2 regions of the Metabacillus sp. B2-18 genome follow, and region 2 is predicted to be linked to the other one. Evidence: a T-box and tRNA genes for the amino acid it is inferred to sense, from the RefSeq annotation. Region 2 holds a T-box; the other holds one or more tRNA genes.
The links. A T-box is a leader RNA that pairs with one kind of tRNA and senses whether it is charged. The one in region 2 lies ahead of serS (serine--tRNA ligase), so its partner is inferred to be a tRNA-Ser.
Positions count from the first base shown of each region.

Region 1 (4,068 bases), 1.3 Mb from region 2:
TCAGTGGTAGAACACCACCTTGCCAAGGTGGGGGTCGCGGGTTCGAATCCCGTCTTCCGCTCCAAAGACAGTGCCGGGGTGGCGGAACTGGCAGACGCACAGGACTTAAAATCCTGCGGTAGGTGACTACCGTACCGGTTCGATTCCGGTCCTCGGCACCATAGTTTTTTCGCGCTAGCGAAAATAACTTACCTTAATCTTTATAGATTAATTTAGATTATTAGCGCCCGTAGCTCAATTGGATAGAGCGTTTGACTACGGATCAAAAGGTTAGGGGTTCGACTCCTCTCGGGCGCGCCAAGTATAGAAGTGAGAAATCAGAAGTCAGAAGCGAGAATAAACTTTTCGCTCTAAAGCAACAATAAAGTCTCTGACCTCCCAAATCCCACCTCTGAATTCTAGAACGGGAAGTAGCTCAGCTTGGTAGAGCACTTGGTTTGGGACCAAGGGGTCGCAGGTTCGAATCCTGTCTTCCCGACCATTAATTGATCTAAACTTTAAAATGGGGCCTTAGCTCAGCTGGGAGAGCGCCTGCTTTGCACGCAGGAGGTCAGCGGTTCGATCCCGCTAGGCTCCACCAATAATATCTTTTTTTAAAACATGGCGGTGTAGCTCAGCAGGCTAGAGCGAGCCGTAAACATCTCGAATATCATCATTGTAGGCTTGCGAGGAATGTGTCTTGACAAAGAGACATGACGAGCATGTTTTTTTACAAAGAGCGTTTGATAACTATGGCGGTGTAGCTCAGCTGGCTAGAGCGTACGGTTCATACCCGTGAGGTCGTGGGTTCGATTCCCTCCGCCGCTACCATATTAAGTTTTAGTTGCAAAGCATTTGATTGGACCTTTAGCTCAGCTGGTTAGAGCAGACGGCTCATAACCGTCCGGTCGTAGGTTCGAGTCCTACAAGGTCCACCATTTGAATTGAGGAGGAATACCCAAGTCCGGCTGAAGGGATCGGTCTTGAAAACCGACAGGGGTGTCAAAGCCCGCAGGGGTTCGAATCCCCTTTCCTCCTCCATATTTATTTTTATATTTTATCATCGCTGGGTGGAGCACGTGAATAGGCTTCATTGAGTTACATCAGCGTACCGATTGAGCAACATCTTGAATAATCTTTCTGAAATCGGGACGGTCCGTACAAGATAATAAACAAAGTTCATGTGTAATAAAATCTTTATATTTATCATCGCGGGGTGGAGCAGTCTGGTAGCTCGTCGGGCTCATAACCCGAAGGTCGCAGGTTCAAATCCTGTCCCCGCAACCAAATTTTAATATTTATGATTAAATATTATGTTAAGCTTAGTTATTTTCACTACGTGAAAAAAATTGGTCCGGTAGTTCAGTTGGTTAGAATGCCTGCCTGTCACGCAGGAGGTCGCGGGTTCGAGTCCCGTCCGGACCGCCATTTCTTTGAGAGTTAACTTATAACTTAAGTATAAAGCAAAAGGGTTTCAATAAGCGAGAAGGTCGAGGAAGCGAGTGAACGAACACCGGAGCGTATGACTATACGTGAGGATGTGAGTGAGAGAGCTGACGAAGAGATTCGAAGCTTAGTGGAAGCCGTAAACTATATTGGCTCGGTAGCTCAGTTGGTAGAGCACGTTCGAATATGCTTCTCTGAATAAACTTCAGCGTACTCATCGAGCTGCTTCTTGAATAATCCCTCTGAGATGAGGACGATTCACTAATTGAAAACCTTAAAATACTAACAAGTTATAGGAACAAATAAATAATACGTAAAGAGCAAACCTGTATCTTATTTGTTAATACTTACTAATTATATGGCTCGGTAGCTCAGTTGGTAGAGCAATGGACTGAAAATCCATGTGTCGGCGGTTCGATTCCGTCCCGAGCCACCACTTATAAAATGAAATATGGCGATTGTGGCGAAGTGGTTAACGCATCGGATTGTGGTTCCGACATTCGTGGGTTCGATTCCCATCAGTCGCCCCATTATTGCGGGTGTAGTTTAGTGGTAAAACCTCAGCCTTCCAAGCTGATGATGAGGGTTCGATTCCCTTCACCCGCTCCAAAAAATGGGCCTATAGCTCAGCTGGTTAGAGCGCACGCCTGATAAGCGTGAGGTCGATGGTTCGAGTCCATTTAGGCCCACCATAAAATGTTATTGATCCGCAGTAGCTCAGTGGTAGAGCTATCGGCTGTTAACCGATCGGTCGTAGGTTCGAGTCCTACCTGCGGAGCCAAATTGGGGAAGTACTCAAGTGGCTGAAGAGGCGCCCCTGCTAAGGGTGTAGGTCGTGTAAGCGGCGCGAGGGTTCAAATCCCTCCTTCTCCGCCAGTTTTTATATTGTTTAGGCCCGTTGGTCAAGCGGTTAAGACACCGCCCTTTCACGGCGGTAACACGGGTTCGAATCCCGTACGGGTCATTAAAAGCACTGCATTCATGCAGTGCTTTTTTATTTTCTATAAATATAGAAGTCAAATAAAAAGTAGCATTTCTTTTAAGTAAATCCTTATAAATTATAAAGATTTGCTATTTCCCTATTATTGAATGTGCTTATCTTTACAAAACATGCTTTGTTGAAAAACAATTATTCCCCTAATAAATATTATATAAAATATAATATTTATTCCTTCATCTATTAACACTCCCTAGGAAAAACATACGCATAGTTCTTCTCTTTAGCCTTTTGCTTTTTTAAAATACCTTCAAATCCTGCGGAAATTTCTTTCAACAAAATTCTACAAAAAGTCGAAAAAAATATTTTGGTTATATAACATCCTCTATGAGTAATTAGTCTCCCATTAAGTATGTAAAACGGTTTCCTTCATTAAAAATATATTATTTTCAACTCATAAATTTTTTCCTAAATCACTAGTGTTTTCTTATATTATTGTTAGTTATTCTAACAAACTGCTTTAAATTGTCTACATTTTAAAAGAATAATAATACAAAAACATTGTTGTACTCTTGTTGGTTTATGTCGGAAAAAAGAACGTTTTCATTAAAGGGAATTATTTGTAAGTCTTGAATGTTTAGCATAGATAATAAGAGGAAGGGTGAATTCTGTGATGCTCATGTGTCCATCAGACTTTGATATTCATTTATTTCATGAAGGACAGTCTTTTGAAAGCTACCGGTTCTTAGGAGCTCATATACTGGAACGAGATGGTGAGCTGGGTACTAATTTTTGTGTTTGGGCACCACATGCGAGACAGGTAAATGTAGTAGGGAACTTTAACAAATGGAACAGTCAGGAACATCAAATGGAGAAATTAAATGAGGAGGGGATATGGAGCTTATTTATTCCTAGAGTTACTGAGGGTGAGATCTATAAATATGAAATACATTCTTCAAATGGTCAAAAGCTTCTTAAGTCAGACCCTTATGCTTTTCATTCTGAGGTAAGGCCTGATACTGCATCGATTGTTTATGATTTATCCGGGTTCGAATGGTCAGATCAAAAGTGGCAAAGAAGGAAAAAGTTAAGAGAAGTGTATGATCGTCCGTTAGCTATTTATGAAGTTCACTTAGGTTCTTGGAAAATAAAAGAGGATGGTGAGCTATATAGCTATATTGAACTTGCGGAGATGCTTATTCCTTATGTATTAGAACACGGATTCACTCATATTGAACTTTTACCTATAATTGAACATCCATATGATCGATCTTGGGGATATCAAGGAACAGGGTATTATTCTGCTACAAGTCGTTTTGGATCGCCAAAAGATTTTATGGCATTTATAAATGCTTGTCATGAAGAAAATATTGGTGTCATCATTGATTGGGTTCCAGGTCATTTTTGTAAAGATGCTCATGGATTATATATGTTTGATGGGCTACCAACGTATGAGTACACAAATGAAAAAGATCGTGAAAATTATATCTGGGGTACTGCAAATTTTGATTTAGGAAAAACAGAAGTACAAAGTTTCTTAGTGTCCAATGCTTTGTTTTGGATGGAATATTTTCATATTGATGGGTTTAGGGTTGATGCAGTCGCCAACATGCTCTATTGGCCAAATTCGAATGAACTTGTTGAAAACCCTTATGCTGTTTCTTTTATTAAAAAACTTAATGAAGCAGTATTTGCAAATGATCCGA
Region 1 covers NZ_CP088245.1:3,879,167-3,883,234, reverse strand. Annotated here, with positions in the region: tRNA gene LPC09_RS19730 (tRNA-Gly) at 1-64, shown strand, start outside; tRNA gene LPC09_RS19725 (tRNA-Leu) at 73-161, shown strand; tRNA gene LPC09_RS19720 (tRNA-Arg) at 224-300, shown strand; tRNA gene LPC09_RS19715 (tRNA-Pro) at 405-481, shown strand; tRNA gene LPC09_RS19710 (tRNA-Ala) at 505-580, shown strand; tRNA gene LPC09_RS19705 (tRNA-Met) at 734-810, shown strand; tRNA gene LPC09_RS19700 (tRNA-Ile) at 841-917, shown strand; tRNA gene LPC09_RS19695 (tRNA-Ser) at 928-1,020, shown strand; tRNA gene LPC09_RS19690 (tRNA-Met) at 1,190-1,266, shown strand; tRNA gene LPC09_RS19685 (tRNA-Asp) at 1,331-1,407, shown strand; gene LPC09_RS27415 (hypothetical protein) at 1,502-1,627, shown strand; tRNA gene LPC09_RS19680 (tRNA-Phe) at 1,786-1,861, shown strand; tRNA gene LPC09_RS19675 (tRNA-His) at 1,880-1,955, shown strand; tRNA gene LPC09_RS19670 (tRNA-Gly) at 1,961-2,034, shown strand; tRNA gene LPC09_RS19665 (tRNA-Ile) at 2,041-2,117, shown strand; tRNA gene LPC09_RS19660 (tRNA-Asn) at 2,132-2,206, shown strand; tRNA gene LPC09_RS19655 (tRNA-Ser) at 2,211-2,301, shown strand; tRNA gene LPC09_RS19650 (tRNA-Glu) at 2,318-2,389, shown strand; gene glgB (1,4-alpha-glucan branching enzyme) at 3,033-4,068, shown strand, end outside.
Region 1: it encodes a tRNA-Ser, which carries the amino acid that the T-box ahead of serS (serine--tRNA ligase) is inferred to sense. The anticodon was not compared.

Region 2 (4,068 bases):
AACAAACTATGAATTTGTTAATGCAACAGGATTAGAAAATAAAGATTTACTTGGAAAGCACCCTGAAGGAACAAGTGCAGATGCAGAAAGTAAAGTTTCTGCTCGAGATATGGCACTGTTATCACAACGATTAATTCAGGATTTTCCTGATATCTTAAAAACAGCTAGTATTGCTAAAAAAACCTTCAGAGAAGGAACTGATGATGCTACAGAGATGCCAAACTGGAACTGGATGCTTCCAGGTCTTGTTTACGGCTATGAAGGCGTTGATGGACTGAAAACTGGATCAACTTCATCTGCAGGCTCTTGCTTTACAGCAACTGCTGAAAAAAACGGTATGCGAGTAATCACAGTTGTGATGAATGCAAAAGCTGAAGATGGAGGTGGAGATGTTAAAAATCCACGCTTCTTTGCAACCGAAAAGATGTTGAATTATGCGTTTGATCATTTTACAGTAAAAGAAGTTTTTCCTGCTGGTTATCAAATTAAGAAAGAGTCAACGATCCCGGTAGTAAAAGGGAAAGAAGATAGTGTATCTGTAGAAACAAAGAAAGCCGTTACGCTTGTTGTGAAAAATGGAGAAGAAGAATCATATAAGGCATCTTATAAGATTGATTCTAGTCAATTAACGAAAGTAGGAGAATTGACTGCTCCAGTTAAGGAAGGTCAAAAGGTAGGAACAATGATTGTGAATTATGCTGGTGAAGGAGAAGCACTAAGCTATGTTCAAAAAGATAAACTTCCTCAAGTAGATCTTATTACAAAAGAAGCTGTTGAAAAGGCAAACTGGTTTGTTTTATCCATGAGAGGAATTGGTGGTTTCTTTGGTGGATTATGGGAAACAGTAACAGACACAGTTAAAGACTGGTTTTAAGTAGGAAGACTCCCAATGTGGGGGTCTTTTTCTTTTTGGTTTGAGAAACAGTATAAAAAAGTATTAAATTTTTACTGAAATAGGTATATAATAGAAAATTATCTCAGGTGCAAAATGATAGAATAGTGAAATATGTAGGAATTGTTTTACTAATTATATTTATTTTGATAGGATTTTTTTAGAAGTTAGGATAAAATATAGCGTAGATGAATTTTTCATATAGCTAAAACAAATCCTATTACATAGGAAATTACATAAGGGGGACAAACAGATGAGTAACAATACAGGTACTGACCGCGTAAAACGTGGAATGGCAGAAATGCAAAAAGGCGGCGTCATCATGGACGTTGTAAATGCAGAGCAAGCAAAAATCGCAGAGGAAGCAGGCGCTGTTGCTGTAATGGCACTTGAGCGAGTTCCAGCTGACATTCGTGCAGCAGGCGGTGTAGCAAGAATGGCTGATCCTACAATCGTTGAGGACGTTATGAATGCTGTATCTATTCCAGTTATGGCAAAAGCTCGTATCGGTCACATCGTTGAAGCTCGTGTACTTGAAGCTATGGGTGTAGATTATATTGATGAGAGTGAAGTATTAACTCCAGCTGACGAAGAATATCACCTACTAAAAAGTGATTTCACAGTTCCATTTGTATGTGGATGCCGTGATCTTGGTGAAGCAACACGCCGTATTGCTGAAGGTGCTTCAATGCTTCGTACAAAAGGTGAGCCAGGTACTGGTAACATCGTTGAGGCGGTACGTCATATGCGTAAAGTAAATGCTCAAATTCGTAAAGTTGCAGCAATGAGTGAAGATGAATTAATGACTGAAGCGAAAAATCTTGGTGCACCATTTGAACTTCTTCTTCAAATCAAAAAAGAAGGTAAATTACCTGTTGTTAACTTCGCAGCTGGTGGTGTAGCAACTCCTGCTGATGCGGCATTAATGATGCAATTAGGAGCAGACGGTGTATTCGTTGGTTCTGGTATCTTTAAATCAGAAAATCCTGCAAAATTTGCTCGTTCAATCGTTGAAGCAACAACACACTTCCAAGATTATGAGTTAATTGCAAGCCTATCAAAAGGACTTGGATCTGCAATGCAAGGAATTGAAATTTCAAGCCTTTTACCAGAACACAGAATGCAAGAGCGTGGTTGGTAAGATAAAGGAGTTTTTTACATGCTGAAAATTGGTGTTTTAGGTTTACAAGGTGCTGTGCGAGAACATATTCGTTCAATCGAAGCTTGTGGTGCAGAAGGAATCGTCGTTAAGACAACAGATCAACTTGATGACCTTGACGGCTTAATTATTCCAGGTGGAGAAAGCACCACAATGCGTCGCTTAATCGATAAATATAACTTCATGGAACCTTTAAAAGCTTTTGCTGAATCAGGTAAGCCTATGTTCGGAACATGTGCAGGCTTAATTCTATTAGCAAAAAATCTAGTAGGTTATTCTGAGTCTCATTTAGGATTATTGGATGTTACGGTAGAACGTAACTCCTTTGGTCGCCAAAAGGATAGCTTTGAAGCAGAGCTAATGATTACCGGTGTTGGTGAAGATTTTGTTGGTGTCTTCATACGAGCTCCACATATTGTGGAAGTTGGAGAAGATGTAGAGATTTTATCTAAACATAACGGAAGAATCGTTGCTGCTAGACAGGGTCAATTTCTTGGATGCTCATTTCATCCAGAACTAACGGATGATCACCGAATGACTCAGTTATTTATAAATATGGTGAAAGAGTCTAAATAAAAGGTATAAAAAACTTGCTAGTGCTGTAAACTTATAGTAAATTATGTACTAAATCAATTATATGAAAACATGATGATAGGAACTAGTAGCATGATGTTCTATCTATAGAGAGCCGATGGCTGGTGAAAATCGGTGATAGATGCTTGCGAATCCATCCTTGAATGAATGGCTGAACAAACAACAGTTTAAGTAGGTTATTCCGGCTATGACCGTTATTCATTAAGTGAAAAATACATTTGTATTTTTAACTAGGGTGGCAACGCGGGTAACTCTCGTCCCTTCTATGGGACGGGAGTTTTTTGTGTTCAAATATATTCTATTGAAAAGGAGAATGTTAATATGTTGGATATTAAATTTTTACGTGCTAACTTGGATGAAGCAAAACAAAAATTAGCCAAACGTGGAGAGGATTTAACGGACTTTGGCAAATTTGAGGATCTGGATAAAAAAAGAAGAGAGCTTATCGCAGCTACAGAAGAATTAAAAAGCAAAAGAAATGAAGTATCTTCTCAGGTTGCTCAACTAAAAAGGGAAAAACAGGATGCTGATCACCTTATTAGTGAAATGAAAGACGTAGGAGAAAAAATAAAAGAATATGATGATGAATTACGCGAGGTAGAAACAGCATTAGAGCAATTGCTATTATCTATCCCAAATATTCCTCATGAAAGTGTTCCTGTTGGTGATACAGAAGATGATAATGTAGAAGCTCGAAATTGGGGAAAGATCCCTGAATTCTCATTTGAACCAAAACCGCATTGGGAAATTGCAGATGGTCTGCAAATTTTAGATTTCGAAAGAGCAGCAAAAGTAACTGGCAGCCGTTTTGTATTCTATCGTGGTTTAGGAGCTAGATTAGAGAGAGCACTCTTTAACTTTATGCTTGATTTACATGTAGAGGAACATGGTTATACAGAAATCATGCCACCTTTTATTGTGAATAGAGATAGTATGACTGGAACAGGTCAATTACCAAAATTTGAGGAAGATGCTTTTAAGATCGTTGGAGAAGACTATTTCTTAATTCCAACGGCAGAAGTTCCAGTAACAAATTTACATCGTGAGGAAATCCTTAATGTAGAACAACTTCCAATCAGCTATGCTGCATTCAGTGCAAATTTCCGTTCAGAAGCTGGATCTGCTGGGAGAGATACAAGAGGACTAATTCGTCAACATCAGTTTAACAAAGTAGAGCTTGTTCGTTTCGTTAAACCAGAGGATTCTTATGAGGAGCTAGAAAAGCTAACAGGTCATGCTGAAAAAGTACTTCAATTATTAGGACTACCATATCGTGTTATGAGCATGTGTACAGCTGATCTTGGATTCACAGCAGCTAAAAAGTATGACTTAGAAGTCTGGATTCCAAGCTATGGAACGTATCGTGAAATCTCTTCTTGTAGTAATTTTGAGGCATTCCAAGCTCGACGTGCTAATATTCGAT
Region 2 covers NZ_CP088245.1:19,889-23,956, forward strand. Annotated here, with positions in the region: gene LPC09_RS00080 (D-alanyl-D-alanine carboxypeptidase family protein) at 1-874, shown strand, start outside; gene pdxS (pyridoxal 5'-phosphate synthase lyase subunit PdxS) at 1,146-2,033, shown strand; gene pdxT (pyridoxal 5'-phosphate synthase glutaminase subunit PdxT) at 2,052-2,627, shown strand; T-box leader at 2,691-2,910, shown strand; gene serS (serine--tRNA ligase) at 2,967-4,068, shown strand, end outside.